3 regions of the Mesorhizobium sp. M0011 genome follow, and region 1 is predicted to be linked to each of the others. Evidence: predicted binding sites of a transcription regulator. Region 1 holds the regulator's gene; each other region holds the start of a gene.

What was found. Region 1 encodes PhoB, which activates phosphate uptake and scavenging genes when phosphate is short. Its sites were predicted from a motif close to TGTCATNNANCTGTCAT; they were not measured.
Region 2: NKK51_RS14205 (acid phosphatase) is a predicted target of PhoB. The motif match lies at 3,016-3,032, and genes of this name have one in related genera.
Region 3: NKK51_RS28640 (alkaline phosphatase D family protein) is a predicted target of PhoB. The motif match lies at 2,542-2,558, and genes of this name have one in related genera.

The regions. Positions count from the first base shown of each region.
Region 1 is NZ_JAMYVQ010000020.1:75,836-86,163, reverse strand. Features, by position in the region: gene NKK51_RS21255 (PstS family phosphate ABC transporter substrate-binding protein) at 55-1,083, shown strand; gene pstC (phosphate ABC transporter permease subunit PstC) at 1,179-2,645, shown strand; gene pstA (phosphate ABC transporter permease PstA) at 2,642-3,958, shown strand; gene pstB (phosphate ABC transporter ATP-binding protein PstB) at 3,977-4,795, shown strand; gene phoU (phosphate signaling complex protein PhoU) at 4,822-5,529, shown strand; gene phoB (phosphate regulon transcriptional regulator PhoB) at 5,546-6,235, shown strand; gene eglC (endo-1,3-1,4-beta-glycanase EglC) at 6,772-8,196, shown strand; gene NKK51_RS21220 (type I secretion system permease/ATPase) at 8,241-9,998, shown strand; gene NKK51_RS21215 (HlyD family type I secretion periplasmic adaptor subunit) at 10,002-10,328, shown strand, end outside.
Region 2 is NZ_JAMYVQ010000010.1:128,980-139,307, forward strand. Features, by position in the region: gene petA (ubiquinol-cytochrome c reductase iron-sulfur subunit) at 170-730, shown strand; gene NKK51_RS14195 (cytochrome b) at 747-2,048, shown strand; gene NKK51_RS14200 (cytochrome c1) at 2,077-2,949, shown strand; gene NKK51_RS14205 (acid phosphatase) at 3,077-3,772, shown strand; gene NKK51_RS14210 (alpha-hydroxy acid oxidase) at 3,949-5,094, shown strand; gene NKK51_RS14215 (adenine phosphoribosyltransferase) at 5,104-5,649, shown strand; gene NKK51_RS14220 (MaoC family dehydratase) at 5,695-6,165, opposite strand; gene NKK51_RS14225 (MaoC family dehydratase) at 6,162-6,638, opposite strand; gene corA (magnesium/cobalt transporter CorA) at 6,762-7,736, opposite strand; gene ychF (redox-regulated ATPase YchF) at 7,967-9,070, opposite strand; gene pth (aminoacyl-tRNA hydrolase) at 9,162-9,887, opposite strand; gene NKK51_RS14245 (50S ribosomal protein L25/general stress protein Ctc) at 9,911-10,328, opposite strand, start outside.
Region 3 is NZ_JAMYVQ010000038.1:29,111-39,438, forward strand. Features, by position in the region: gene typA (translational GTPase TypA) at 1-326, opposite strand, end outside; gene NKK51_RS28635 (hypothetical protein) at 524-805, shown strand; gene NKK51_RS28640 (alkaline phosphatase D family protein) at 896-2,455, opposite strand; gene NKK51_RS28645 (MFS transporter) at 2,757-4,040, opposite strand; gene NKK51_RS28650 (TetR/AcrR family transcriptional regulator) at 4,113-4,730, shown strand; gene NKK51_RS28655 (hypothetical protein) at 4,776-5,369, shown strand; gene ppa (inorganic diphosphatase) at 5,690-6,223, opposite strand; gene NKK51_RS28665 (GNAT family N-acetyltransferase) at 6,337-6,843, opposite strand; gene NKK51_RS28670 (TPM domain-containing protein) at 6,961-7,599, opposite strand; gene NKK51_RS28675 (TPM domain-containing protein) at 7,608-8,477, opposite strand; gene NKK51_RS28680 (TPM domain-containing protein) at 8,482-9,300, opposite strand; gene NKK51_RS28685 (LemA family protein) at 9,501-10,139, opposite strand; gene NKK51_RS28690 (hypothetical protein) at 10,302-10,328, shown strand, end outside.

The DNA of each region.
Region 1 (10,328 bases):
CGGGTGCCGACTGACGAGCGCCGAGAGACCATCTTCCGAACAGGAGCAGGCCACATGAAGAAATTCCTCTATACGGCGTCGGCCGCTGCGCTTGCGATCGCCGCGACGTCCGGCTTCGCCGCCGCGCGCGACCAGATCCAGGTCGCCGGGTCATCGACCGTGTTACCTTATGCCAAGATCGTCGCCGAGCAGTTCGGCGAAACATTCACCAACTTCAAGACCCCGGTCGTCGAATCCGGCGGCAGCGGCGCGGGCATCAAGGAATTCTGCAAGGGCGTCGGCGAAGACACGATCGACATCGCCAACTCGTCGCGTCCGATCAAGGCGGACGAACTCAAGTCCTGCGCCGACGCCGGCGTGAAAGAAGTCCAGGAAGTCCGGATCGGCTATGACGGCATCGTCTTCGCCACCGACATCAAGGGCCCGGATTGGGCGCTGGTTCCCGCCGACATCTACAAGGCGCTCGCGGCCAAGCTGGTCGTCGACGGCAAGCTGGTGGACAATCCGAACACCAAGTGGAGCCAGGTCAATCCGAAGCTGCCCGACTGGGACATCGCCGCCTACATTCCGGGCGAAAAGCACGGCACGCGCGAAGTATTCGAGACCAAGCTTCTCGATGCCGGCTGCGACAAGGCTGCTCTCAAGGCTGCCGGCATTGCCGACGACAAGGAAATCGGCAAAACCTGCATCGCCATCCGCAAGGACGGCAAGGCCGTCGACATCGATGGCGACTATACCGAGACGCTCGCCCGCATCGACTCCAACAAGACCGGCGTCGGCGTGTTCGGCCTCGCCTTCTATGAGAACAATGCCGACAAGCTGAAGGTCGCCACCGTGGAAGGCATCGTGCCTTCGACCGAGACGATCGCCAGCGGCAAGTATCCCGTCTCGCGCCCGCTGTTCTTCTACGTCAAGAAGGCGCATCTGGGCGTCGTTCCCGGCCTCAAGGAATATGTCGAGTTCTTCCTTGACGACCAGATGGTTGGCCCGGAAAGCCCGCTCGCCGAATACGGCCTCGTTGCTGCTCCGGATGCCGAGCGTCAGGCCCAGCGTGACGCTTTCGCCGCCGGAAAGTCGATGTAATCAGCTGCCGAACCGGGGTGCGGGCCAATCCCGCGCCCCGGTTTCATCGCAGGCCGCAACGGCGGCTGCGTAAGAATTTCTCTTGGGGTGGGTCCATGTCGTCCTTGCTCGTACTGGCCATCGTCGTTGCCGTCGGCCTGGTTGCCTTTTTCATCGGCCGGCAGCGTGCCGCGGCCCAGGACAATGGCAAGGTCAAGCCGCATTCGCGCGCCCACTATCATGGCTGGTGGGCCTTCCTGCTCGCCGTCCTGCCTGCTCTTTTGCTGCTTGCCGTCTGGACCGTCGGGTCTTCCATCTATCTGGACCGACACATTCACGCTGCCTTGCCCGAGCGCACCGTCGACAGCAAGGTTGCCAGTGAGGCACTGGATGTCAGCCTGGTAAAGAGCCTCGCCAGGGGCCTGCGGAAACTCGATGCAGGCACACTGGCCGCAATGCCTGCCAGCTTTGCCGAGTTGCAGCCGCTGCTCGCCGCCAAGGGTGTGGCACTGGCGAGCGACACGCAGGATTACATGATCCCGATCGCCGTCGAGGCGAACAAGGTCCAGGACCGGCTCGGCCTGTTCGGCGCCATTGTCATTCTCGTTTCCTCGATCGCCGGCGCCTTCTATGCGCTCAGGCAGATCGAGCCGCGCGCCAGGGCACGCAACAATGTCGAGAGGCTGATGCTGTGGGGGCTGCTTGCCGCCTCCACCATCGCCATCCTGACCACCATCGGCATCGTGCTTTCGATGCTGTTCCAGACGATCACCTTCTTCGAAAGCGTCTCGCCGATGAGTTTCTTCTTCGGCACCGTCTGGGATCCGCGTTTTGCCGCTGCCGGTTCGGGCGGCAGCCAGGGCCAGTTCGGCCTGATCCCGCTTCTTGCGGGCACGCTCTACATCGCCGCCGTCGCACTGCTGGTTGCGGTGCCGGTGGGGCTGATGTCGGCTGTCTACATGGCCGAATATGCAACGCCCAGGGTGCGCTCGGTGGTCAAGCCGGCGCTTGAACTGCTGGCCGGCATACCGACCATCGTCTACGGCATCTTCGCCGTCGTCACGCTTGGGCCATTCCTGCGCGACCTGTCCGCGGCACTGACCGGCGGTTCGCCCTTCATCCAGGGCCAGAGCATCTTCACCGCCGGCCTGGTCATGGGCGTCATGCTGATCCCGGTCGTGTCCTCTCTTTCGGATGACATCATAACCGCGGTGCCGCGCGCCATGCGCGACGGGTCGCTTGGCCTCGGCGCGACCCGCTCCGAGACGATCAAGCGGGTGATCCTGCCGGCTGCACTGCCCGGCATCGTCGGCGCCATCCTGCTGACTGCCTCGCGCGCCATCGGCGAAACGATGATTGTCGTGCTGGCGGCGGGCGTCGCCGCTAACCTCACCATCAACCCGTTCGAGGCGATGACGACCATCACCGTCAAGATCGTCAACCAGCTCACCGGCGACCTCGAGTTCAATTCGCCGCAGACGCTGGTCGCCTTCGCGCTCGGCCTGACGCTGTTCGCGCTGACGTTGGTGATGAACATCGTCGCGCTCTACATCGTGCGCAAATATCGGGAGCAGTACGAATGACCGACATTTCCATGGATACGATGGTCAGGGCGGCGGCCCATCCGCGCCGCGACATCGGCCTGAAGGCCCGTTACGCTGCCGAGCGCCGATTCCGCATCTATGGCGTCGTGGCGATTTCCGTAGGCCTGGCGTTCCTGGCAATCATGCTGATCACCATCGTCTCGAAAGGCTACACCGCCTTCTGGCAGACGACGGTATCACTGCCGATCTCGTTCGACGAGAAGGTGATCGATCCTTCCGGCAAACGCGCAACCGATCCGAGCGTTCTGATCAAGGCGAATTATCCCAAGCTCGCCGAAAACGCGCTGGTGGCCAAGCTCGGCATCAATCCCGACGACAAGCCGGCGATCAAGCAGCTCAAGGGCTTCCTGTCGGAAGGCGCCCGCGTCCAGTTGCGCGACATCGTTGCCGCCGATCCGTCCGTGATCGGCACGACGCGCGACGTCAACATCCTCGCCGCCGCCAATCTCGACTCGGCTTTCAAGGGTCAGATCGACCTCAGCGTCGAGGAAGCGCGACGCAAGGTCTCGGACCAGCAGATCACCTGGATGAACAAGCTCAAGGCCGAGGGCGCGATGGCCGAGCACTTCAACAGCGGCCTGTTCACCTACGGCGCCTCCAGCCGCCCGGAAACCTCGGGCATGGGCGTGGCGATCATCGGCTCGTTTTATATGATGGTGATCGTGTTGCTCCTGGCGCTGCCGATCGGCGTCGCCGCCTCCATCTATCTGGAGGAGTTCGCCAAGAAGAACCGTTTTACCGACCTTATCGAGGTCAACATCAACAATCTGGCCGCAGTGCCGTCAATCGTCTTCGGCTTGCTCGGCCTCGCGGTGTTCATCAATTTCCTGGGCATGCCGCGCTCTGCCGCCTTCGTCGGCGGCCTGGTGCTGACGCTGATGACGCTGCCGACGATCATCATCGCGACGCGAGCCGCACTTGCAGCGGTGCCGCCGTCGATCCGCTCGGCAGCTCTCGGTCTTGGCGCCTCCAAGATGCAGATGGTGTTCCAGCACATCCTGCCGCTTGCCGCGCCCGGCATCCTCACCGGCACCATCATCGGTCTGGCGCGTGCGCTCGGCGAAACCGCGCCTCTGCTGCTGATCGGCATGGTCGCCTTCGTCGCCGATCCACCGACGACGCCTTTCGATCCGGCCACCGCGCTGCCGGTGCAGATCTATATGTGGGCGAACGAGGCCGAACGCGCCTTCGTCGAGCGTATGTCCGGCGCCATCATCATCCTGCTCGTCTTCCTCATGGCCATGAACATCACCGCGATCGTGCTTCGGCGTCGGTTCGAGCGGCGCTGGTAGAAAAAAAGGCATCTTGGTATGAACATCATGACCGAACAGTCCCTTGAAAACGCAGTGGGCGACAAGATGAAGTCGAACGAAGTGATCAAAATGCGCGGCGACAAGGTCGGCGTGTTCTATGGCGAGAAGCAGGCGCTGTTCGATGTCAATCTCGACGTCCGCCTGAATCAGGTGACGGCGCTGATCGGCCCCTCCGGCTGCGGCAAGTCCACCTTCCTGCGCTGCCTCAACCGCATGAACGACACCATCGATTCAGCACGGGTAACCGGCAAGATAACGCTCGACGAAGAAGACATCTACGACAAGAACATCGATGTCGTCGAACTCAGGGCGCGCGTCGGCATGGTGTTCCAGAAACCCAATCCGTTCCCCAAATCGATCTACGAGAACGTTGCCTATGGTCCGCGCATCCACGGATTGGCCAAGCGCAAGGCCGATATGGATCAGATCGTAGAGTCGAGCCTGAAGAAGGCGGCGATCTGGAACGAGGTCAAGGACCGTTTGCAAGAACCTGGCACGGGTCTTTCCGGTGGCCAGCAGCAGCGTCTGTGCATTGCACGCGCCATCGCCGTGTCACCCGAGGTGATCCTGATGGACGAACCGTGTTCGGCGCTCGACCCGATCGCCACCGCTCGCGTCGAGGAACTGATCGACGAACTGCGTCAGAACTATACCATCGTCATCGTCACCCATTCGATGCAGCAGGCAGCGCGCGTGTCGCAGCGCACCGCGATGTTCCATCTAGGCTATCTGGTCGAGGAGGGCGCCACCGACAAGATGTTCACCACCCCCGACGACAAACGCACCCAGGACTACATCACCGGCCGGTTCGGCTGAGCTCAGGCATACGAGGGACGAAGATCATGGGTGAACATACCGTCGCATCTTTCGATGAGGATCTGGAGCAGATCAGCCAGCTGATCCGCGACATGGGCGATCTCGCCCGCTCGATGGTCAGTGGCTCGACCAAGGCTTTGCTCAATTCGGACAATGCGCTGGCGCAGCGCGTGGTTTCCGATGATGCCATCATGGATGCACGCCAGCGCGAGCTGGACGATCGCGCCATCACGCTGATCGCCAAGCGCCAGCCAATGGCCAACGATCTGCGTGCGGTGGTCGGTTCGATCCGCATGGCCGGCGACCTTGAGCGCATCGGCGACCTTGCCAAGAACATCGCCAAGCGCGTCGGCACTGTCGGGCTGAGTGTCACGCCGCACGACCTTTCGCATTCGATCGACGCGATGGCGCAACTGGTGCTGATCCAGGTGCAGGGGGTCGTCGACGAGTACGCCGCCGCCGACCCGGCAGCGCTTGCCACGCTCAGAAACAATGACGAACGCATCGACGTCAAATACACCTCGGTGTTCCGCGAGCTGCTGACCTACATGATGGAAGATCCCCGCAACATCACGGCGTGCACGCACCTGTTGTTCTGCGCCAAGAACCTCGAGCGGATCGGCGACCACGTGACCAACATCGCCGAAAATGCCTACTATGTTTTGACCGGCACGCAGCTGCCAGCCAATCGTCCGAAGCAGGACGAGACGGCAATGTCCGCGCCAGCGGCATAACAGGGGTGACCAGCCGATGATCGCACCACGCATCATGGTGGTGGAGGATGAGGAGCCGCTAGGCGTGCTGCTCCGCTACAATCTTGAATCCGAAGGTTACCAGGTCGAGGTGGTGACGCGCGGCGACGAGGCCGAAATCCGGCTGCAGGAGAACGTTCCCGACCTTCTCGTGCTCGACTGGATGGTGCCGGCGGTTTCCGGCATCGAACTCTGCCGGCGCCTGCGAATGCGCCCAGAGACCGAGCGGCTGCCGATCATCATGCTGACCGCGCGAGGCGAGGAAAGCGACCGCGTGCGCGGCCTGTCGACCGGCGCCGACGACTATCTGGTCAAGCCGTTCTCGACGCCGGAGTTCATGGCCAGGGTCAAGGCGCTGCTGCGCCGGGCCAAGCCGGAAGTGCTGTCCAGCGTGCTAAAGGTCGGCGACATCGTGCTCGATCGCGAGTCGCACCGGGTCTATCGCAAGAAGAGCGAGATCCGGCTCGGGCCGACCGAATTCCGCCTGCTCGAATTCATGATGCGCCACCCCGGCCGCGTGTTCTCGCGCAGCCAGCTGCTCGACAATGTCTGGGGCGAGACGATTTACATCGACGAACGCACTGTCGACGTGCACGTCGGCCGGCTGCGCAAGGCGGTCAACAACGGCCGCATGCCTGATGTCATCCGCACCATCCGTGGGGCGGGTTACGCGATCAGGGAAGACTAGGTGGCTGTTCCGTCCCGATAGATCGGGAAAACTCGATTAGCACGCGGTCGCCAACAGCCGGTGGAATGTTGCACTCGTCTCATGGATGGGGAGCGAGCACGTGACGCCAGGAGCGGTCATCCTCATCAGGTTTCGAATGACTGCATTTGGGCCAAAGCGACAGGCAGCTTCTGGCGTTCCCCGATCTCCCAAACTCTCTATTGGGGCCCGGCTGGCCGCAGGAAGCACGGCGAATTACTTGGTACGTCGCCATCTTGCCCGCAGACTCCGCCCAGAAAGCCACGCAAGAATGACTTTGAGTTAATTTAGATATACGTTCGTCGGATGACGCGTATTCTGCAGAAATATACAATTTTAATAAATTACTTCAAATTATTGCGAGTCCTCTCCTCTTTATTCATTGCTCGTCTGTCGATTGCTCAACGCGATCTCGGATCTAATGACGATTCCGTGGAACGATCTCGTTCTTTGCAGCGTTGCTTGGAAGCGGTCGCCGGACCTTTGACCAGGTCGGGCACCATTGGGAAGGATTTCTGATGAGCACGGTCTTAAATGCCAAGGGCATCCCTCTTGCCTACACCGGCGCTTCCACTCATTGGTTCTCGGCCACCGGGTCTGGACCGGAACTGCATGGCACCTCCGGCAACGACTCCTTCTGGGGAGACACCGGCGTCACTGTCACGATCTACGGTGGCGCCGGCGACGACTACTATCATCTCTATTCCACCAACAATAAGGTGGTCGAGGATCCTGGGGCAGGGATCGACACGATCGACACATGGATGAGCTACAAGCTCCCCGACAATTTCGAGAACCTCGTCGTTACCGGCACCAACCGATTTGCGTTCGGAAATGCGGTGGACAACATCATCAAGGGCGGGTCGGGTCACCAGACGCTGGATGGCGGCAAGGGAAATGATGTCCTGATCGGCGGCGATGGCGCCGATACTTTCGCCATCTCCAAAGGTAATGGAAGCGATCTTATCTTCGACTTCGGTGCGACCGATGCGGTCCGGCTTGACGGCTACGACTTCACTTCGTTCGATGCCGTCCGTTCACAGATGGTCCAGGTGGAATCTAACGTGATGCTGAACCTCGGATCCGACGAGATCCTGGTGTTCAAGAATACGACCATCGACAAGCTGCAGCCCACCCAGTTCGAACTTCCGATCGACAAGTCCGCAATGACGCTGTCCTTCTCCGACGATTTCAACACGCTGAGCCTTCGGGACGGGCAGGACGGCACCTGGAATTCCAATTTCTGGTGGGGAGCGCCGAACGGCAGCACGTTGAGCAGCAATGGTGAGTTGCAGTGGTATATCGACGCCAATTATGGCCCGACGAGTTCGGTCCATCCGTTCAGCGTTGAGAACGGCGTCCTCACCATCACCGCCGCGCAGGCGCCGGAGGACATCAAGCCTCTGATCAACAACTACGAATACACCTCGGGGATCCTGACGACCCACGACACCTTCTCGCAAACCTACGGCTATTTCGAAATGCGGGCGGATCTTCCTGAAACAGCCGGAGCCTGGCCGGCGTTCTGGCTGCTTCCGGAGGACGGATCGTGGCCGCCGGAGCTGGACGTTGTCGAAACGCGCGGCCAGGACCCGAACACGCTCTACATGACGGCGCATTCCAATGAGACGGGAGCGCACACGAAGGTTTCGTCAACGGTGAACGTTGCGGATACCGACGGTTTCCACACCTATGGCCTGCTCTGGACGAAGGATGAGCTTGTCTGGACCTACGATAGTGTAAAGGTCGCTCAAGCAGCGACGCCGGCCGACATGCACGATCCCATGTATATGCTGGCCAATCTCGCGGTGGGCGGCATTGCCGGCCAGCCTCCTGACCATCTGGCTACGCCAGCGGAGATGAAGATCGACTACATCCGCGCCTATACGCTGGACGACCTGCAGCACCACCCCTTGGACATCGCCGGCGACCATTCGGTCTAAGCGACGCCCTTATGTTGGGGCCATGAGCCGTTAGGAGCGCGGGAATGATTGCACGGTCTGATCTGCGGGCAGTCTTGAGGCGCGCCATCGCCGATGTCGGTGTTTTTTCGTTCCTCATCAACATCCTGCTATTGGTGATCCCCCTTTATCTCTTGCAGGTCTATGACCGCGTCCTGCCTTCCTCCAGCGTCGAGACGCTTCTTTACCTCTCTGCTATCGCGGTTCTCGCACTCGCCTTTCTCGGTCTCCTCGATGCGGTCCGCTCCGTTTACACGCAGCGCGTTGCAGCCATTGTCGACAACAGACTGGGCGCGAGGACATTCGCCGTCTCGCTGGAGGCTAAGTACGCCGGGGGAGCAGCCCTGCCTCCACTGCGCGACCTTGCCTCGGTATGCGCCTTCATCAGGTCACGTGGCGCGGCGGTCTTGTTCGACCTGCCGTTTGCTCCGTTCTTCCTCGCCCTGCTGTACCTCATCCATCCTTTGCTGTTCTGGCTTACGCTGGCGGGATCTGGTCTGTTGCTTGCGCTGGTCCTGGCAAATCAGTTTGCCACCGGCAGGAATGATGCCTTGTCGGCGGAACGCTCGGCTGTTGCCAGCCTGTCGGAGCAGGCCTTTGCCCGGAATGCGGAGACGCTGCGCGCCATGGGCATGATCCAAAACGCCGCGCGAGTGTGGGGAAGGCACGTGGCGGAGGCGCTAGTCCTGCATGACCGTTCGTCGATGGCCAACGCGATTTTCAGTGGAACGTCGCGAGCCGTACGCATGATGCTTCAGCTGGCAATACTGGGTGTCGGAGCATGGCTCGTGCTGCAAGGGAAGATGACGGCCGGCATGATCTTCGCGTCTTCCCTGGTGTCGTCCCGCGCGCTGCAGCCGCTCGACCAACTGATCGGGTCATGGCGGCAGATCGTCGACGCCAGACGATCGTGGAAGCGGTTGGACAAGGCGCTTTCCGCCCATCCGGCACATGCGCAAAAACTGACCTTGCCGGACCCGTCCGGCGAAATTGTCGTGCAGGGCCTGATCTTTGTCGCGCCGAACGCCACGCCCGGCACCGAACCCATCATCAAGAGACTGAACTTCCGCATCGGCGCAGGCGAAGCGGTGGCGATAATAGGTCCGAGCGGAGCCGGCAAGTCCACCCTGGCAAGATTGCTTGTCGGTGCGATTCAGGCAACCAGCGGCTGCGTCAGGATTGATGGCGCCGATCTCAGAACCTGGGACGAGAAGCAGCTTGGCCGGCATATCGGATATCTCGCTCAGGAGGTGGAGCTCTTTCCCGGATCGATCGCGGAAAATGTCGCCCGCTTTGAACCCGATGCGAATGACGCCTCTATCGTCGAGGCAGCAAAGAATGCCCGGGCGCATGAGCTGATACTGGAGCAGCGAGACGGCTATCAGACCAGAATAGGTCCGTCGGACAGAACACTATCGGGCGGCGAACGCCAAAGGATCGGGCTGGCGCGCGCTTTTTACGGCAATCCGCATGTTCTCGTTCTGGATGAGCCCAGTACCCATCTCGACGGCAGCGGCGAAGCCGCGCTCGAAGAAGTGCTTGCCGCCGCAAAAGCGGCGGGCGTTACGACAATCGTGATAACGCACCGCCCTTCGATCGCCGCAGCCTGCGACCGCGTGATGCTTCTGCGCAGCGGAGTGATCGAAGCCTTCGGTCCAAGCGGCGACGTGATGCGGCAGCCGATCGCCGGCATCAGCCTTGCCCCACAGCGCAGCATGGCGGTGACAGGGTCTTTTGCCACGACGATCCGCGGCACCCCTCATAGTGTCCGCTTTGGATCGTAGAAGATGACAGCGCAAAGCCTCGTCCGGGAAGGCACAGCACGCACCGACATTCGCCGGGTGGCATTCGCCGGATACGCGGCAATGGCGATATTGGTTGGTTGCTTTGGCTATTGGGCGGTCAGTGCACCGTTGTCCGGCGCGGTCATCACGCAAGGCACAATCTCGGCGACAGGCGGGAACATCCTCATCCAGCATCCCCAGGGCGGCATCATCCAAGAGTTGCTCGTCCATGAGGGTGATCGCGTGCAACAGGCCCAGGAACTGATCCTGCTGGATCGAACAGCCGCGCAAGCCGAACTCAACCGGCTGACGAGACAGTCGATCGCTTTG
Region 2 (10,328 bases), on a different contig from region 1:
GCCCTTGTGCCTTCACCCGTCTGGACAAAAACGGGCTTCACGCATAAACCGAAGTCCAAATGCCGGAGGAATTCGCAAGCCTGTTCGCCATGCGCTGTCGGGTTGGCGTAATTGAGCGGGAAACAAGGCTCAGCCACCGGCACGGAAGAGGCGAAAGGATCAGGCACCCGTGAGCGCAACCGACACCCAGGATCCCAACCGTCGTGATTTTCTCTACGTCGCCACCGGCATGGCCGCAGTGGTCGGCGCGGGTGCTTTCGCGTGGCCGTTCATCGACCAGATGCGCCCCGATGCCTCGACGCTGGCGCTCGCTTCCGTCGAAGTCGACGTCGCCTCGCTGACGCCGGGCATGTCGCTGATCGTCAAGTGGCGCGGCAAGCCGGTCGTGGTCCGCAACCGCACCGAACAGGAAATGAAGGACGGCGAGGCTGTCAATCTCGCCGATCTCAAGGATCCGATCGCCCGCAACGCCAATCTGCCGTCCGATGCGCCGGCGACCGACGCCAATCGCACCACGCCCGGCAAGGAGGCCTGGATGGTGATGGTTCAGGTCTGCACGCATCTCGGCTGCATTCCGCTTGGCCAGGAAGGCGATTTCGGCGGCTGGTTCTGCCCGTGCCACGGTTCGCAATACGATACGGCCGGCCGCATCCGCAAAGGCCCGGCGCCTGAGAACATGGCGGTTCCGGTATTCAAGTTCATTTCCGATACCAAGATCCTTATCGGTTGAGGCAGGGGATATTTCGATGAGCGAGGGACACTCGACCTATACGCCCAAAACCGGTCTCGGACGCTGGTTCGACGCCCGCATGCCGCTGCCGCGGCTGGTCTATGACAGCTTCGTTGCCTATCCGGTGCCGCGCAACCTCAACTATGCGTGGACCTTTGGCGGCATCCTTTCGATCATGCTGGTGGCGCAGATCCTGACCGGCATCGTGCTGGCCATGCATTACACGGCTGACACCAATCTGGCCTTCGGCTCGGTCGAGAAGATCATGCGCGACGTGAATTCCGGCTGGCTGCTGCGCTACATGCATTCGAACGGCGCCTCGTTCTTCTTCGTCGCCGTCTACATCCACATCTTCCGTGGCCTCTATTACGGCTCCTACAAGGCGCCGCGCGAACTGCTCTGGATCCTCGGCTGCATCATCTATCTCCTGATGATGGCGACCGGTTTCATGGGCTACGTGCTGCCATGGGGCCAGATGAGCTTCTGGGGCGCCACCGTCATCACCGGCTTCTTCAGCGCCATTCCGCTGGTCGGCGACTGGATTCAGCAGCTGCTGCTCGGCGGCTTTGCCGTCGACAACCCGACGCTGAACCGTTTCTTTGCGCTGCACTATCTGTTGCCGTTCATGATTGCCGGCGTCGTCGTTTTGCACATCTGGGCGCTGCATGTCGTGGGCCAGTCGAACCCGACGGGTATCGAGGTCAAGTCGAAGACCGACACTGTCGCCTTCACCCCCTACGCGACCATCAAGGACGCGTTCGGCATGATCGTGTTCCTGTTCTTCTTCGCTTATTTCGTCTTCTACCTGCCGAACTATCTCGGCCATCCCGACAACTACATCGTCGCCAACCCGCTGAAGACGCCGGCCCACATCGTGCCCGAATGGTACTTCCTGCCGTTCTACGCGATCCTGCGCGCCATCACCTTCAATGTCGGGCCGATCAACTCCAAGCTCGGCGGCGTGCTGTGCATGTTCGGCGCCATCGTCATGTTGTTCCTGGTGCCGTGGCTCGACACTTCGAAGGTACGCTCGGCCGTTTACCGGCCCTGGTACAAGCTGTTCTTCTGGCTGTTCGTGGCCGATGCCATCCTGCTTGGCTGGCTGGGCTCGCAGCCGGCCGAAGGCAGCTATGTGTTCATGGCGCAGATGGCGACATTGTTCTACTTCGCCTTCTTCCTGATCGCGCTGCCGGTGCTCGGACTGATCGAGACGCCGCGACGGCTGCCGAACTCGATCACCGAGGCGGTCCTCGAGAAGAACAAGGGCGGCAGCGGACATCCGGCGGGCGCTACTGCGGCGCCGGAAACCAAAGGCTGAGCGGGTAGAGAATCTAAGGGGATTTGGCATGAAAAAGATTCTCACCTCGCTGGCGCTGATCGGCCTCGTGGCCGTCGCCGCTGGGGCCGCGGGCACTCGGGCGATCGCCGCCGAAGAGGCACACAATGTGGCCAATCCGACACATTTCCCGATCGACGAGCCGAAGGAAATGGACTGGAGTTTCACCGGCCCATTCGGCACTTACGACAAGGCGCAGCTGCAGCGCGGCCTCAAGGTCTACAAGGAAGTCTGCTCGGCCTGCCATTCGATGAACCTGGTGGCTTTCCGCACGCTGTCGGACCTCGGCTATTCCGATGCGCAGATCAAGACGCTGTCGGCCGAGTACACGATCCATGACGGTCCCAACGATGCCGGCGACATGTTTGACCGTCCAGGCAAGCCGTCCGACCACTTTCCGCCGCCGTTCGCAAACGACGAAGCGGCCGCCGCTTCCAATGGCGGCGCTGCCCCGCCCGACATGTCGCTGCTGGCCAAGGCGCGCGGCGTCGAGCGCGGCTTTCCGCAATTCGTCTTCGACATCTTCACCCAGTATGACGCGGGCGGCCCCGACTATATCCACTCGCTGCTGACCGGCTACGACCAGACGCCGCCGGCCGGCATGGTGATCCCGGAAGGCACCCACTACAATCCGTACTTCATGTCCGGCGTGTCGCTGAAAATGCCCAAGCCGCTCTCCGACGGCCAGGTGACCTATGATGACGGTGCGCCGCAGACCGTCGATCAGTATTCCCGCGACGTCTCCGCCTTCCTGGCGTGGGCGGCTGAGCCGCATATGGAAGACCGCAAGAAGACCGGTTTTCGCGTTCTGGTGTTCCTGCTTTTGTTCGGCGCGCTGGTCTATCTCACCAAGCGCAAGGTGTGGGAAGGCGTGGCCCACTAGGCCACACAATCAAGTGATCGCGAAGGGCGCCGAGAGGCGCCCTTTTGCATTTCCGGAGGCTGGTCATGTCACATGGCCGTCATCGCATCCGGCGATCCTGTGCTGCTCTCATCAAAGGATCGCATTCATGAAAAGATACGCATCGCTCGCGGCAGGCCTGTTGCTGCTCATCCTCGGCTCGGCCGCGCAAGCGGAAGACGCTCAGCCCTTCGTCACCAACAAGGACGTCGACCTGACGATGATCCTGCCGCCGCCGCCGGCAAACGATTCGGCGCAGACCAAGGCCGAACTCGGCGAGGTGCTGACGCTGCAGGTGACGCGCACCCCGGAGATGGTCGCCAGCGCGGTGGCCGATGCCGAGGAGAATGTCTGGCGCTTTGCCGACGTCATGGGGCCGAAATTCAACAAGGAAACGCTGCCGAAATTCAGCGCTTTCTTCGATCGCGTGGTGGCTACCGAAGGGGCTGTCGTCGACCCGGCCAAGGATGTCTGGAAGCGCCCGCGCCCGCATCAGCTCAGCGATCTCGTCAAGCCGGCGGTCAAGCTGTCGAGCTCCGGTTCCTGGCCGTCTGGCCATGCCACCGTAGGCACGATGATGGGCATCATCCTGTCCGACATGGTCCCGGAAAAGCGCGCCGAGATCATGGCGCGTGCGGCCGAATACGCCCACAACCGCGAGGTCGGCGGCATCCACTATGCGTCCGACGTCGAGATGGGCAAGATTTCCGGCAGCGTTATTGCCGCGGTCCTGCTCAACCGGGACGACTTCAAGGCTGAATATGAAGTGGCCAGGGCCGAGCTTCGTTCCGATCTCGGCATGTAATCCTCGTCAGCCGGATTTAGACGGGAAGGGGCGCTTAAGGCGCTCCTTTTTTGTTAACGCTCGTGCTCAAGCGAAAGTTCGGCAATTAGTCCGTTGGCATGGCGGCATCAGGTTGATATTCGACGCATCGAACGGTGGCGAGAAGCTCGTCCCGCCATGGCCTTTGGAATTCGATGATGCGGCTCAGCGACTGTCACAACTTTTCCGATTTCCGGCGGATGGCACAGCAGCGGCTGCCCGGGCCGATCTTCAACTACATCGACGGCGCGGCCGACGATGAGGTCACTTATCGCCGCAACACCGAAAGCTTCGAGACCTGCGACCTTGTTCCCAACGTGCTGCGCGGAGTGAGCGAGGTCGACATGTCGGTGACGGTCATGGGCCAGAAGCTGGCGATGCCGTTCTATTGCTCGCCGACCGCCTTGCAGCGCCTGTTCCACCATCAGGGTGAGCGCGCGGTCGCCAGGGCCGCCGCCAAATACGGCACCATGTTCGGCGTCTCCTCGCTTGGCACCGTCAGCCTCGAGGAGGCGCGCGGCATCAGCAGCAGCCCACAGGTCTACCAGTTCTATTTCCACCGGGATCGCGGCCTCAACCGGGCGATGATGCAGCGCGCAAAGGCGGTTGGCGTCGAGGTGATGATGCTGACCGTCGACAGCATCACCGGGGGAAACCGCGAGCGCGACAAACGCACCGGCTTTGCCATTCCCTTCAAGCTCAATCTCGCCGGAATGGCACAGTTCGCGCTCAAGCCGGCCTGGGCGATCAACTATTTCACCCATGAGGGGTTCAAGCTGCCGCAGCTCGACGAGCATGTCGACATGGGCGGCGGCACGATGTCGATCAGCCGCTACTTCACCGAGATGCTAGACCCGTCGATGACGTGGGACGACGTGGCCGAGATGGTCAAGCTTTGGTCGGGTCCGTTCTGCCTCAAGGGCGTCATGTCGGTGGAGGATGCAAGACGCGCCGTCGACATCGGCTGCAGCGGCATCGTGCTGTCGAACCATGGCGGGCGGCAGCTGGATGGCTCGCGGGCGGCGTTCGATCAGCTTGCCGAGATCGTCGACGCCGTTGGCGACAGGATCGACGTCATCATGGATGGCGGCGTGCAGCGCGGCACGCATGTGCTGAAAGCGCTGTCGCTGGGTGCCAAGGCCGTCGGCGTCGGACGCTACTATCTGTTCCCGCTCGCGGCGGCCGGCCAGCCCGGCGTCGAACGGGCGCTTGAACAGATGCGGGTCGAGATCGAACGCGGCATGAAGCTGATGGGCTGCAGTTCGATCGAACAATTGTCGCGCAAGAACCTCCGTTTCAGGTAATCTCGACCCATGAAATCCTCCCTCGAAGACACATTGCTCGCCGCGATCCGCACCATTCCGGATTATCCCAAGCCCGGCATCCTGTTTCGCGACATCACCACGCTGCTCGGCAATGCGCGCGCCTTCCGCCGCGCCATCGACGAACTGGTGCATCCCTATGCCGGCCAGAAGATCGACAAGATCGCCGGCATCGAGGCACGCGGGTTCATCCTTGGCGGCGCCGTCGCCCATCAGCTCTCGGCCGGCTTCGTGCCGATCCGCAAGAAAGGCAAGCTGCCCTACGAGACGGTGCGCGTCGCCTATAGCCTGGAATATGGGCTGGACGAGATGGAGATGCACAAGGACGGCGTTGCTCCGGGCGAGAAGGTGATCCTTGTCGACGATCTGATCGCCACCGGCGGCACCGCGGAGGCGGCGGTCAAACTTCTGCGCCAGATCGGCGCCGACATCCTCGCTGCCTGTTTTGTCATCGACCTGCCGGACCTCGGCGGCCGCGCCAAGCTCGAAGCCCTCGGTGTGCCGGTCAGAACGCTGATAGGGTTCGAAGGACATTGAGGAGTGCTCTCCCTTCTCCTACAAGAAGGGAGAGGGAAAGTGGCGTTACTCGGCCTTCACCAGAACGGCGCTTTCGAACTCGAGCACCTTGTCGCCGGTGGAATCGAAAGCTTCCGAACGCAGCGCCAGCAGCCGCCAGCCGGGGCGTGAGGCGATTGGGCGGTGCGACAGCGCGGTGCGCGTGAAGGTGATGGTTTGCCCGGCATAGACCGGCTTCAGCCATTTCAGGTTCTTGAAGCCGGGCGAGGGACCGAATTCCGGCACTGGACCGGGACCGCTCCACGCAGCGATCTCGGCGTCCATACGGTTTTCCAGATTGAGTTTCATCCAGGTCGCGGCCGTGTGCCAGCCGGACGCGCAGAGGCCGCCGAGCACACTTTTCTTCGCGGCCTCCTCGTCGATATGGAAGATTTGCGGGTCGTACTTACGGGCGAAGGCCTTGATCGCCTCGGGCTCGAATGAGTGCGAGCCGAGCGTGACGGTGGTGCCGATACGGAAGAACTCGTCCAGTGTCATGCTTGGCTCCCCGCGGCATCGCGCGTGAGGAACATGACGGAGTTCTCGAGCTCGAAGACGCTTTCGCCACGCTGGTTGAACAGTTCGCTGCGCATGGTGACCAAGCCGAGTTGCGGCTTCGATTTCGACAGGCGCTTGGCAATAACCATCAGGGTGCCGGTCAGTTGGTCGCCGGCCAGGACCGGCTTCTTCCATTTGACCTGATCGACTCCGGGCGCGCCCTGGCAGGTCGAGTCCAGCAGGAACGCATCGCACAGCATGCGCATGAACATTGCGCAGGTGTGCCAGCCCGACGCTGCCAGCCCGCCGAGGATGCTGGCCTTACCGGCTTCCTCGTCGAGATGCATCGGCTGCGGGTCGAATTCTCCGGCGAATTCGACGATCTCGGCGGCACTCACGAGCTTCGAGCCGAGGTCGATCGATGCGCCCTCGATGAAGTCCTCATAGGCCCATGTTTTTATCTCTGCAGTCATGGTCTGGAATCCGGCTTGTCGACCCACGATCCCCAGGATCGGGGTTTCCGGATGCAGGCCGGCGTTCGTTTGGTCAAGCGATTTCTACTGCGCCAGCCTGTGGCAGCCGATCGACAGGGCCACTCAGAGCCAGCCGCGGCGGCGGAAGTACCAGAAGGGCAGGATCGCCGACAGCACCATCATGGCGATGGCGAAGGGATAGCCAAGCTCCCATTTCAACTCGGGGATGACGTCGAAATTCATGCCGTAGATCGAGGCGACCAAAGTCGGCGGCAGGAAGATGACGGCGGCGACCGAGAAGATCTTGATGATGGCGTTCTGCTCGATCGAGATCATGCCGAGGGTGGCGTCGAGCAGGAAGGAGATCTTCTGCGACAGGAAGGTGGCGTGGTCGGCCAGCGACAGCACATCGCGCGACAGCGTCTTGATGCGCGCCTTGGTGTCCTTGCTCATCTTGGTGCGGGTCGAGGCATGGGCGAAAAAGCCTGCCAGGCGCTGCAGCGAGATCAGGCTGTCGCGGATCGAAGACGCGATGTCCTCCTTGCGGCCGATGGCTTTCAGGAGTTCCTGAAAGTCGCGATTGCGCTTGGAAACCTTGGTCGATCGCGCTTCGAAGATATCGCGCGAGATCGCCTCGATGTCGCGGCCAGCGCGTTCCAGAATGTCGGCGAGACGGTCGACGATCGCCTCCAGCAAGCCGATCAGGATGGTGTCGCCGCTGGTGCAGCCGGTCGCCACCTTCTCGGCGCGCTGCGGAAAGGTCTTGAAGGCGTTCGGCTCGTGGTAGCGCACCGTGATCAGCCTTGTGCCGGCCAGCACGAAGGTAACTGGCGACATCAAGGGATCGTCGATTTCGGTCTGGGCGGGCAGGGTGGCGGTCATGAAATAGGCGCCGTCCTCGACATAGAGGCGGCTCGAAATCTCGATCTCCTCCATCTCCTCGCGCGTCGGAATGGCAACGCCGAGCCAGCTCTCGATCGTCGCTTCCTCTTCCTTTGTCGGGTTGAACAGGTCCGCCCAGACGATGGTCTCGCTGTTTGCCAGGAGATCGTCGACGACGCGCAGGCGATCATTGTCCACGACGAAGGCCTTGATCATCGCCTGGTATCCCTTGCTGGGGCCAAAGGGTGCGTTCGGATTGACGCGTCGTGTTGGATTGCACGGTTCTCGACGTCAGCGCCGACCGTGCTTCTGCCGCTTAGACCTGTGACGTGACAAAATCAAGACAAGTGGCGACCCAACCGATCGCCACGGGCCGGATCGGAAGATCACGCCGAGAAAGCTTCCCCGATTACTCGTCGGATGTTTGGGTGCCTGACAGGCCGGCGTCAGGTGTTGAACTTGAACAGCAGCACGTCGCCGTCCTGGACGACATACTCCTTGCCTTCGTCGCGCGCCTTGCCGGCTTCCTTGGCCGCCACTTCGCCGCCCAGTGTGACGAAGTCGTTGTAGGAGATGGTCTGGGCGCGGATGAAGCCGCGCTCGAAATCGGTGTGGATGACACCGGCGGCCTGTGGCGCCTTGTCGCCCTTATGGATGGTCCAGGCGCGCGTCTCCTTCGGCCCGGCGGTGAAATAGGTGATGAGATGCAACAGGTCGTAGCCGGCGCGGATGACCTTGTTCAGGCCGGGTTCGTCGAGGCCCAGCGACGACAGGAATTCCATTTCTTCCTCGTCGGAGAGCTGGGCGACTTCCGCCTCGATCGCCGCCGAGATCACCACGGTGCCGGCGCCTTGGGCGGTGGCCATGTTTTCCACGGCACTGGTGTGCTCGTTGCCGGTGGCGGCGTCGGCCTCGGCGACATTGCAGACATAGAGCACGGGATGCGAGGTCAGAAGGTTCAAGCCCTGCAGGATGCGCAAATCTTCGGGCGAAATACCCTTGAGCAGAATGCGGGTCGGCTTGCCGGCCTGCAGCAGTTCGAGCGCTGCCTCCATCAGCGGCAGCACGGTCGTCGCTTCCTTGTCCTTGCTGCCGGCGCGCTTGCGGAATTGCACGATGCGGCGTTCGAGGCTGTCGAGGTCGGCGAGCATCAGCTCGGTCTCGACCGTCTCGGCATCGGCGACGGGGTCGATGCGGCCCTCGACATGGGTGATGTCGTCATCCTCGAAGCAGCGCAGCACATGCACGATGGCGTCGACCTCACGGATGTTGGCGAGAAACTGGTTGCCCAGCCCTTCGCCCTTCGAGGCACCGCGCACCAGACCGGCAATGTCGACGAAGGATATGCGGGTCGGGATGATCTCCTTCGACTTGGCGATCGCGGCGATCTTCTGCAGGCGCGGATCTGGCACCGCCACCTCGCCGGTGTTCGGTTCGATGGTGCAGAATGGATAGTTGGCGGCTTGCGCCGCAGCCGTTCTGGTCAACGCGTTGAAAAGCGTCGACTTGCCGACGTTGGGCAAGCCAACGATGCCGCATTTGAAACCCATTTTTGTTCGGTCCTATCGGGAAAATAGAAATTTGATCAGGGCTATGGGCGATAGGGGTGATCAACGTCAAGCCCTTCGGTCCCCTTGATGCTCAGTCCTTGCCGCCGAACAGCTTCTTCAGCATGGCGGCCATTGGACCGCTTTCCGGCAGCTTGGCTGGCACCTGCTGCGGCCGTGCCTGGCGGACGTGACTTTGCTGCTTCTGCGCCGGCTGCTTCGGTGCCGGCTTTTCCGGTTGCGAGCCGGCCTTGCCCTGGACGGCGAGGCTGGTCTTGTTCATGAAGCCGGACTCGTCGCCCTTGGCGATCATGGCGGCGTTGTCGGCGATCGCGTCGAGCAGCGGTTCGAGCCATTCGCGGTCGGCCTTGTCGAAATCGCCGAGCACATGGTGCTGGACCATTTCCTTGACGCCGGGATGGCCGACGCCGATGCGTACGCGGCGATAGGCGTTGCCGACATGGCCGTCGATCGAGCGAATGCCGTTATGGCCGCCGGCACCGCCGCCAGTCTTTATGCGCAGCTTGCCTTCGGCAAGGTCGATCTCGTCATAGAAGACGGTGAGCGCGGAAAGCTCGAGCTTGTAGAAGCGCAGTGCTTCGCCGACCGACTGGCCGGACAGGTTCATGAAGGTCTGCGGCTTGATCAGGACGATTTTTTCGCCGCCGAGCGTGCCCTCGGAAATCAGGCCCTGGAATTTCTTCGTCCAGGGCGAAAAGGAATGGCGGCGGGCGATTGCGTCCGCCGCCATGAAACCGACATTGTGGCGGTTGCTGGCGTATTTCGCGCCCGGATTGCCGAGGCCTGCAAAGACAAGCATCGTCTGCTCCGGGCGGGAAAGAGTTACTTCTCTTCGGCGGCAGGAGCCGCTTCGGGTGCAGCCACTTCAGCCGTCTCTTCCGTCTCCGGCTTCATCGCCGACGAACCGGCAATGGTCGCGATGGTGAAGTCGCGGTCGGAGATCACAGGCTTGACGCCAGCCGGCAGCTTGACCGCCGAGATGTGGATCGAGTCGCCGATGTTGGCGCCGGTGAGATCGACGGTGATGAATTCCGGGATCGCATTGGCCGGGCAGTGGAACTCGACTTCGTGACGCACGATGTTGAGCACGCCGCCGCGCTTGATGCCGGGCGACTTGTCCTCGTTGATGAAGTGGACAGGCACGTCGACATTGACCTGGGTGTCCTTGCCGATGCGCAGGAAGTCGACATGGACAGGGAAATCCTTGACCGGGTCGAGCTGGAAGTCCTTCGGCAGGACC
Region 3 (10,328 bases), on a different contig from region 1:
AACTTGGTTTGCGGCATCGGCCCTTCGGCTGCGTCGACCAGCACGATGGCTGAGTCCACCATCGACAGGATGCGTTCGACCTCGCCGCCAAAATCGGCGTGGCCGGGGGTGTCGACGATGTTGATGCGGGTATCCTTCCAGTCGACCGAAGTCGCCTTGGCCAGGATGGTGATGCCGCGTTCCTTTTCGAGATCGTTGGAATCCATGGCGCGCTCGGCGACGCGCTGATTGTCTCGGAAGGAGCCGGACTGCTTCAAAAGCTGGTCGACCAGGGTGGTCTTTCCATGGTCGACGTGCGCGATGATCGCGATATTACGAATTTTCATGTTCTGGTCTCGGAAGCGTTGCAGGCAGCAGGCCAAAAGGCGCTGCCTCTTTCGGTTGCGCGGCTCATACAGGGTTTTTCGCAGTTGCGAAAGAGGAGGAGCGTCACCAAATACTCATCAAATCTTAAGCATCTGCGTGTGAGATGATTTTGTTAACCAAGGCGGGAACCCTTCGGGGCCCAGACAGTTCGAACGTCATGACCGATAAACTCAACCGATTTTGGCCGCTCATCGCCTCAGTTGCCTTCGCCGTCCTGCTGGCGGCCAACGCCGCGCAGTCGGCCGCGACGATGAAGGAATCACGGCCTACCTTGCCATCAGAGGCACAGTCGGCCGAGCAGATTTTCGCCGACGCGCCCGACGGCGTCGACCCGATGGTGACCGGCCCGGTCAGCGCCGCCTTCAAGCAGCGGCAGGACGCCGCCAACTGCGACAGCGCCGTCTGGCCGAATATCCCCATGGTCTGCTACCCGGACTAGTCAGCGCTTCACCCCGCCCCGTCTCGCCAGCTTCGCTTTGCGAAGCCGCCGCGCCGACCCTCCCCACAAGGGGGAGGGTAGAAAGCGCGCTTACGCCGACCGCACCGGGTCGAGCGTCACCTTGTAGAGCTCGTTGTCGTCGCGATCCATCAGCCGCACCGTCATCTGCTCGCTGGCGCCTGAAATATCGACCAGCCCGAAGAATTGCAGACCGGCCGAGGGCGGCAGGTTCTGTCCCTGTTCGGCGGTCGGCGCCTCGATGAACTTCAGCTCCGGACCGAACGTCATGTCGAAATCGTTCGGCCCGAACGTGCCGGCATGGATCGGACCCGAGACGAATTCCCAGAACGGATTGAACTCCTGGAACTGCGCCTTGTCCGGGTTGTAGTAGTGCGCGGCCGTGTAATGCACGTCGGCGGTCAGCCAGACGGTGTTGCTGATGCCGGCATTCTTTATGAAGCGCAGCAGGTCGGCGATCTCGAGCTCGCGCCCTTTTGGCAAGCCATTGTCGCCATTGCTGACCGCTTCGGCGCCAACCTTCTTGGTGCCGTCGTCCCAGACGACGAGGCCGAGCGGCATGTCGGCGGCGATGATTTTCCAGGTGGCCTTCGAATTCGCCAGTTCGCGCTTCAGCCATTTCGTCTGCTGTTCGCCCAGCATGCGTGATTGCGGCGTCATCTCATCTTGCATGTCCGGACCATTGGGGCCGCGATAGGAGCGCATGTCGAGGAAGAACACGTCGAGCAGCGGCCCGTAGGCTATTCTGCGATAGACGCGGCCCGGCTCCGAGGGTTCGTAGCGGATCGTCGTCATTTCATGGAAAGCGCGCGCCGCACGGGCCGCCAGCACGTGGATGGATTTCTCCGTGTAGCGATTGTCGGCGCTGAGATCCTTCGAATCCGACCAGTTGTTGAGCACTTCGTGGTCGTCCCACTGGTAGAAGGTCGGGCAGATGGCGCTGAGGCCGAGCACGTTCCTGTCCATCATGTTGTATTTCCACTGGTCCCGGTATTCGTCCAGCGTCTCGGCGACCTTGCGCTTGCCGTCGATCAGCACGACGTTCTTCCACTTGCCGCCGCCGGGCAGGTCGACCTCGTCCTTCATGGCGCCGTCGGCATAGATGGTATCGCCCGAATGCAGGAAGAAGTCGGGCGTGTGCTTGCCGATCGTGGCGTAGGTCTTCATGCCGGTCTCATCGATGCCCCAGCCCTGGCCGGCGGTGTCGCCCGACCAGGCAAAGCGGATGTCGCGCTTCGAGGCCGGCGCCGTCCTGAAGCGCCCGGTGATCGGCTCGGAAACGGCATTGATGTCGGCGAGGTCGGCAGCCGTCATACGGTAGAAGATGTCCTGATCGGAAGCGAGGTCGGTGAGCAGCCGCTTGACCGTGTAATCGCTGGCCGGCGAGGTATCGAGCGGCGCCAGGCGTGTCGCATTGGCGAAATTCTCCGTCGACGACACCTCGAACATGACGCGCGACGGACGGTCGGTGCGCGTCCACACCATGCCGCTGGTTGCGTCGACATCGCCCGACTGGACGCCATGGGTGAAGGCCGGCCGCTGACTGGCGCGCGAATAGTAGGGCAGCGCCAAGCTCGAAACGCCGGCCAGCCCAACGGCGCTGGCTGAGGTGACGAAGGCGCGGCGGGTCATCGAGAGCTTGTTCACGGCTGTCTCCTGGATGGCTTGAGCGGTGCCACCAAGGTCCAGCGTCAATGTTTCAGGGACATCTCGGGATGATGAAGTTTTGATAACAGCCACATCTTCCTTCTCCCCTTGTGGGGCCCGAAGGGCGGGCGAGGCCCGTGACTCGCCCAGGGTGGTGGATCGGCGCGCAGCGCCGAGACGGATGAGGGGTGTTCCAGCGGAGTGAGACGTCGGCATTCCCTGGAACACCCCTCATCCGTCGCCTTCGGCGACACCTTCTCCCACAAGGAGAGAAGGGAAGAGCAGCTCAGGCCGCTTGCGGCTCCGGATCGAACGCCGGCTTGCTGGTGTTGATCAGCAGCGAGATACAGGCGGCGGCGATTGCCGTCATGCCGGCGATCAGGAACGCCAGTTCGTAATTGCCCTGCAACTCGCGCATGGTGCCGCCAAAGGCGGCGGCAGCGGCCGCACCGATCTGGTGCCCGGCGACGATCCAGCCGAACACGATCGGCCCGCTGCGGTCGCCGAACGCCTCGTTGGCGAGCCGCAGCGTCGGCGGCACGGTGGCGATCCAGTCCAGGCCGTAGAGCACGGCGAAGATGATCAGGCTGGTCGCCGAGAAGCCGGAATAGGGCAGGTAGATCAGCGACAGGCCGCGAATGCCGTAATAGACGCCGAGCAGCTTGCGCGGGTCGTAGCGGTCGGTGAGCCAGCCGGACAGTGTCGTGCCGATCAGGTCGAAAATGCCCATCATCGACAGCAGGCCGGCGGCCTGCACCTCGCCGATGCCCATGTCGCCGCAGAAGGCGATGAGGTGCGTGCCGACCAGCCCGTTGGTGGTGAAGCCGCAGACGAAGAAGGTGGCGAACAGATACCAGAAGACGCGGGTGCCGGCGGCGCGGCGCAGGGTGTTCAGCGTGTGCGCCAGAAAATTGCCCTGTGACGCAGGCGGAGTGGGCGGCACGTCGTCAGCCTCGGCGCCGTAGCGCACCATGCCGATCGATGCCGGCCGCTCCGGCACCAGCAGCCAGACCAGCGGTATCAGGGCAGCGGTCGCGATCGCGACCGCGATGACAACCGGCTGCCAGCCGCCCGACTGCGCCAGAGCGGCGATCAGCGGCAGGAACACCAGCATGCCCGAGGCGCTGGAAGCCGACATCAATCCCATGACAAGGCCGCGATTGGTCTTGAACCAGCGGTTGACGATGGTCGCGCCGAGCACGCTGGCGACAGCGCCGGAACCAATGCCCGAGAACACGCCCCAGGTGATGAACAGATGCCAGGGCTTGGTCATCAGCAGGCTGAGCGCCGTGGAGCCCGACATCACCACCAGCGAGGCGAGTAGCGTGCGGCGCAACCCGATGCGCTCCATCAGGGCTGCGGCAAATGGCCCCGTCAGGCCGTAAAGCAGGATGCCGACACCTGCGGCCAGCGAGATGATGTCGCGCCGCCAGCCGAAACTGGTCTCCAGCGGCAGCATCATGACAGAGGGAGCGGACCGCAGACCGGCCGCGACCAGCAGGCTAAGGAAGATGACGCCGACCACGACGAAAGCGTAGCGCTGGCCAAATGGGCGGGATTGAGCTATCATGTTACTGACCGGTACGTTGCAGGTGGAGTATGTATACGTACCGATCGGTAACATTGTCAATCGAGCCACACGATGCCAACGGACAAAAATATTGATCTGACCATCAGCGACGGTCATGCGTCGGCGCCGCCGAAAGCAGCCAAGAAGATCCTCGATGTGGCCTATGACCTGTTCTACCGGCGCGGCATCAGGGCGATAGGCGTCGACGAGATCGTCAAACGTGCCGGCGTCACCAAGCCCAGCCTCTATCGCAGCTTTCCGTCCAAGGATGAACTGGCCGCCTCCTATCTCAGGCAGTACGATCTTGAATATTGGGAGCGTTTCGACGAGGCGGTCGCCGCTCATCCCGGCGAGCCGCGCGCACAGATCAAGGCTTTTCTGACCCGCATCGGCAAGCGCACGCAAGTGGCGGATTATCGCGGCTGCGGCATGACCAATGCGGCGGTCGAATATCCCGACCACAGCCATCCGGCCCGCGTGGTCAGCGAGGCCAACAAGCAGGAACTGCGCCGCCGGCTGCGCGCCATGGCGGACGCGATGGGCGCGCAAGACCCTGACACGCTCGGCGACGGCCTGCTGCTGCTGATCGAGGGCGCCTATATCAGCGGCCAGCTGTTCGGGCTCGGCGGCCCGGCCCAGGCGGTTGCCCGCAATGCCGACCTGCTGATCGAAGCCAGCTTGAAGAAATAGCGACAGGCGATACGCTAGGACAACCTCCAACGGAGATGTCCCGCGATGCGTAGCCTGCTGATTCCGCTCATCCTCGCTGGCTTCTGCCAGGCTGCACATGCCGACGGCATTGCGAGCGCCTACACCGACCTGGATTCGAAAAAGGATTGCGTGACCTACGCGCAGGCAGAAGAAGGCGACGGCGACTGGGCCGAACTTGCCTGTTCGGGCTATCGCGGCTATCCCGTGCTGATCGCCTATGACGACGCCCGTGAATCGCTGTTCTACGGCTTTCCGCCCGGCGGCGACATGACGACGGTCTGGGAAAGCTTTTCCGGCTTCAATTCGTCCGGAGCCAAGATCGAATGGCGCATCGAGACCAAGGGCGACAAGGCCGTACCCTATGCAGCCATCCATCGCCGTTCGATCAGCAATCCCGAGGACGAGAAAAAGCCGACCGAGGTGCTGCTCGTCGCCAAGGTCGGCCAGATGGACGCCCGCGACGGCTGCACCGTCGGCCTGGTGCTGGCCACCGGCAATCCCACCGCCAACGACCAGGCGCGCAAGCTTGCCGACGACAAGGCGCGCACCTTCGCCTGCGGCAAGGACAGGCGCACTGTCATCGGCAACGTGCCGGCTTTCGGCCGGGTGGATAACTAGATCAGTTGCTTAGCACGGAACTTCTGCCACATGCAGGTCGCACACGTTGGGATTGACCGAACGCCTTTGACTTCGTCATCCACGGGCGCAGCAAGGAGCGTAGCGACGCAGCGCAGACCCGAGGGTCCATGCCGCGACATCAACACCGCCGCAGCGGCGCAGAATTTTGTCCCGCCGCTCACGTCACCGAGCGTCACGGCATGGATACCAGGGTCTCCGCGACGCCGCTTCGCGGCTGCTCCGCCCTGGTATGACGAAGTCGAGGGGCCTCGCGAGGCCTAGGCCCTGCGAGGTTGATGCTCCGCAGAGCCTAAGCCCAGCTACTTGCTCGCCTTGGCCCGCTCGATCGCGTCGACGATCATCTTCTTGGCATATTTGGAATCGTGCCAGCCTTCGATCTTGACCCACTTGCCGGGCTCGAGATCCTTGTAGTGCTCGAAGAAGTGCTGCACCTGCTGGCGCGTGATGTCGGGCAGCTGGGTGTATTCGGTGACGTTCTCGTAGCGCAGCGTCAGTTTCGGTGACGGCACGGCGATGATCTTCTCATCCTGGCCGGCATTGTCTTCCATGATCAGCACGCCGATAGGCCTGACGTTGATGACGCAGCCCGGCACCAGGGCGCGCGTGTTGCAGACCAGCACGTCGATCGGATCGCCGTCGCCCGACAGCGTGTGCGGCACGAAGCCGTAATTGCCGGGGTAGCGCATCGAGGTGTGCAGGAAGCGGTCGACGAACAGCGTGCCGGCTTCCTTGTCCATCTCATACTTGATCGGCTCGCCGCCGATCGGCACCTCGATGATGACGTTGACGTCCTCAGGCGGGTTCTTTCCGCTGGCTATGGCTTCGATGCGCATGGCTTAAATCCCTCTCTCGATGGACGATCGATAGCGGGCGGCGCGCCATGGTGCAATGCGGCGAATGGTGCTGGGTGCGATCGGAAGAGGCGGGCGGCCGAAAGGCCGGGCTGTCATTCCCAGACGAAAGCGACCTTCTTGAGCGCCTTCTGCTCGAATATCTCGACGCCTTCCGCAACGTCGCGGCCACCGGCGCCGGCATAGAAGGCAAGCGCGTTCTGGTTGTCTTCCAGCGCCCAAACGACCATGCCTTTCAGCCCATGGTCGGCCAGGCGCGCCCTGGCTGCCGAAAACAGGCGGCTGCCAAGCCCGATGCCCTGATATTCCGGCCGCAGGTACAATTCGTAGATTTCGCCTTGCTGGCGCAGTTCGCGGGCGCGGTTCTTGCCGATCGTCGCATAGCCGGCGATCTTGCCGCCGATCTCGACGACCAGGACGGTGGCGGCGCGGCGAATCGCATTCGCCCACCAGTCGGCGCCTCGACGGTTGATCATCGATGTCAGGGTGCGGTGCGGAATGATGCCGGAATAGGCGCCGCGCCAGGCCTCCAGATGCACCTCGGCGATGGCACTGGCATCGCGCGGGTCGGCTTTCCGGATGTCGATCGTCAGCGTATTCATGATTTGTTAACCATAAACCCGCATCGCCCGATTGCAAGAGTCCCGGCGGCCCGCCGGCTGCTTTCTCACAGGCGGTCACCACCTAAGACAGGGCCCTCGAAGCTTCACTGGAAGGACTCAGATTTCGACCAAATGGTCGTCGAGTTCGTTGCTGTCGCCCACTGTGACCGGGAAATGCTCGGCCAGTACCGCACCCACCTGCTCGATCGCCTTGACGAAGCCGTCGGCAAGCCGGTCGTCGCCGGCATGCGCGGTCAAGTCGCGCACGACACCGTCCCAGACATGCTGGCCGACCTTGGCGTCGATGCCCGAATCGGCGACCACTTCGGCATAGCGCTCGGCGATCGAGACGAAGACCAGCACGCCGGTGCGCGCCGTGGTGCGGTGGACGTTGCGGGCAAGGAACTGCTTGACCGCGTTGGCGTGCGCCGCCTGGTAGCGCAGCCGCCTCGGCACCAGATGGATGCGCAGGCCGGGCAGCGCCCACAACAAGGCCAGCACGCAGGCAAGCGCCAGGAGCTGGGCGAGTACGAAATGCGGCAGCCGGATCGACAGCCACCAGGCCTCCAGACCGTAGCCGACCGCCAGGCTGACGATCAGCATGCACACGGTCGCCATGAAGGCGGCCGGGAAGAAATAGCCGTCGCTGGCATGGGCCACGACGCAGTAGATCTCGCCGTCGGTTTTCTCCTCGGCGCCGCGGATCGCGGTTGCGATGCGCTCATGATCCTGCGGGCTGATTGGTCGTGTTGCCATGATCTGTCTCACCAGCTTCCTGAAGAACCGCCACCACCCGATGAGCCGCCGCCACCGGAAAACCCGCCACCGCTGCTTGATCCCGAAGACCAACTGCCGCCGGAACTCCCCGACGACCAGCCGCTGCCCGATGACGAACCCGATACCCAGCCGCCGCTCGGCCCGTGGCCGTAACGAAATGTCATGCCCAGCCATTTGTACACGCCCGGCGACAGCTTTGTGCCGAACATCGGCGGCAGGAACGCCATCGCCAGGCCGCCGAAGAACAGCGTCCCCCACACGATCAGGAACACCGCGACGATGGGGGCGATGGAGGTACTGTCGTCGGCGGGATTGCGCTTGCCCCGCGCTTCCAGTTCTTCCGGATTGCCTTCCAGCACCATGACCATGTCGTCGACAGCCTTGCTGATGCCGCCGGAGAAGTCGCCGGCGCGGAAAGCCGGCACCATGTCGTTTTCGATGATCAGCTTGGTGTGCAGGTCGGTCAGCGTACCTTCCAGCCCATAACCGACCTCGATGCGCATCTTGCGGTCGTTCGGGGCAACCAGCAGGAGCACGCCATTGTTCTCGCCCGCCTGGCCAAGTTTCCAGAAGCGGAACAGCCGGTTGGCGTAGGGCTCGATCTCCTCGCCATCGAGGCTGGGGATCGTCGCGACGACGATCTGATCGGAACCTTTTGTCTCGAAGTCGGCAAGCTTCCGCGTCAGCGCCGCCTTGGTCGCGGCATCGAGGATGCCGGCATTGTCGACGACACGGCCGGTCGGCGCCGGCAGGTCGGCCGCGTAGGCCATGACACAGGAGAACAGCACGACCGCGGCAATCAGGACGGCCGAGGCGAGGCGGTCGCGTTTCGACAGGCTGATGCCGGGTATCGTCATGCCATCACCAGCTTCCCGACGAGCCGCCGCCGCCGGACGAACCGCCGCCGCCGGAAAAGCCTCCACCGCTGCTTGACCCCGAAGACCATCCGCCGCCGGAACTCCCCGACGACCAGCCACCACGGGAGGATCGCCGGCTTGGCTCGAAGGTCATGCCGAGCCAGCGGTAGCGGCCGGGACCGAGCTTCTGGCCGAAGATCGGCGGCAAGATGGAGACAGCAAGACTGCCGACCATAATGGTTATCCAGATGCCGATGAACACGGTGAAGAACAGGTCGTCGGACTCGAAGGGCGCCTGCTGGTTGCGCTCGCCGCGCGCCTCCAGCTCCTCCGGATTTCCTTCCAGCACCATGATCATGTCGTCTACGGCTTTGCTGATACCGCCGGAGAAGTCCCCGGCGCGGAAGGCCGGCACCATGTCGTTTTCGATGATCAGCTTGGTGTGCAGGTCGGTCAGCGTGCCCTCCAGCCCATAACCGACCTCGATGCGCATCTTGCGGTCGTTCGGGGCAACCAGCAGGAGCACGCCATTGTTCTCGCCCGCCTGCCCAAGTTTCCAGAAGCGGAACAGGCGGTTGGCGTAGGGCTCGATCTCCTCGCCGTCGAGGCTGGGGATCGTCGCGACGACGATCTGGTCGGAACCTTTTGTCTCGAAGTCGGCAAGCTTCCGCGTCAGCGCCGCCTTGGTCGCGGCATCGATGACGCCGGCATTGTCGACGACACGGCCGGTTAGGGCGGGGAGATCGGCGGCGAGAGCGGTGAGGGGGAGGAAGAAAAGGCTTAAAATGACCGCCAGGAATGTCAGCCTTGCGTTCCGTCGCACCCCCCTCTGTCCTGCCGGACATCTCCCCCGCAAGGGGGGAGATTGGCTGTCATCGCTGACAGCAACACTTCTGCGACGTCGAAAATTAGCGAAACCACCACGGCTGCCGATCTCCCCCCTTGCGGGGGAGATGTCCGGCAGGACAGAGGGGGGTGTGAAGGAACGCAAGGCTGATAAGAACCAGGATCATCAGTCGACGTTCACCCGCCCTGCTTCGTGCCGAAATCGACCTTCGGCGGCTGCATCTTGTCTTCGGCGACGGTGAAATTGGCGAAGGGCTCGTTGCCGCGGAACCAGAAGGTCGCCCACAGCACCGAGGGAAAGGTCCTCAGCGTCAGATTGTAGTCCCTGACCGCCTGGATATAGTCGCGCCGCGACACCGCGATGCGGTTCTCGGTGCCTTCGAGCTGGGCTTGCAGCGCCAGGAAATTCTGGTTGGCCTTGAGGTCGGGATAGGCTTCCGAGACCGCGATCAGCCGCGACAGCGCGCTGGTCAGCCCCGCCTGGGCGTCCTGAAACTTCTTGAGGGCTTCGGGATCCTTCAGCGTTTCCGGTGTTACCGTAATCTGCGTTGCCTTGGCGCGTGCCTCGACCACCGCGTCGAGCGTGTCCTTTTCGTGCGAGGCATAACCCTTCACCGTCTCGACCAGGTTGGGGATGAGGTCGGCGCGGCGCTGATACTGGTTCAGCACCTCGCTCCATGCCGCCCTGGCGTTTTCTTCCGCTGTGGGGATGGTGTTGTAGCCGCAGCCGGCAAGCAGCGGCAGCACGATCGCCATCATCAGGAAGGCGGGCAGCGTGCGGAACGTGGACGGCGAGGCAAGGCGCTGGGCAAACATGATGGGGTCCCTCGGTAGAAGTTGCACGCGAAGCATTACCACAATCAGCGCGCAAGAAAACCGCCCGGGCCGGCAGCCCTCGCCTGGCATGCCCAATGCCGCTGCAAGGCTCTGTGATTGGCCGTACGAACGCGATAAGGTCCTGCAAAACGGGACATCATCATGGCGGAGCGCCAGGACAGCGAGAAG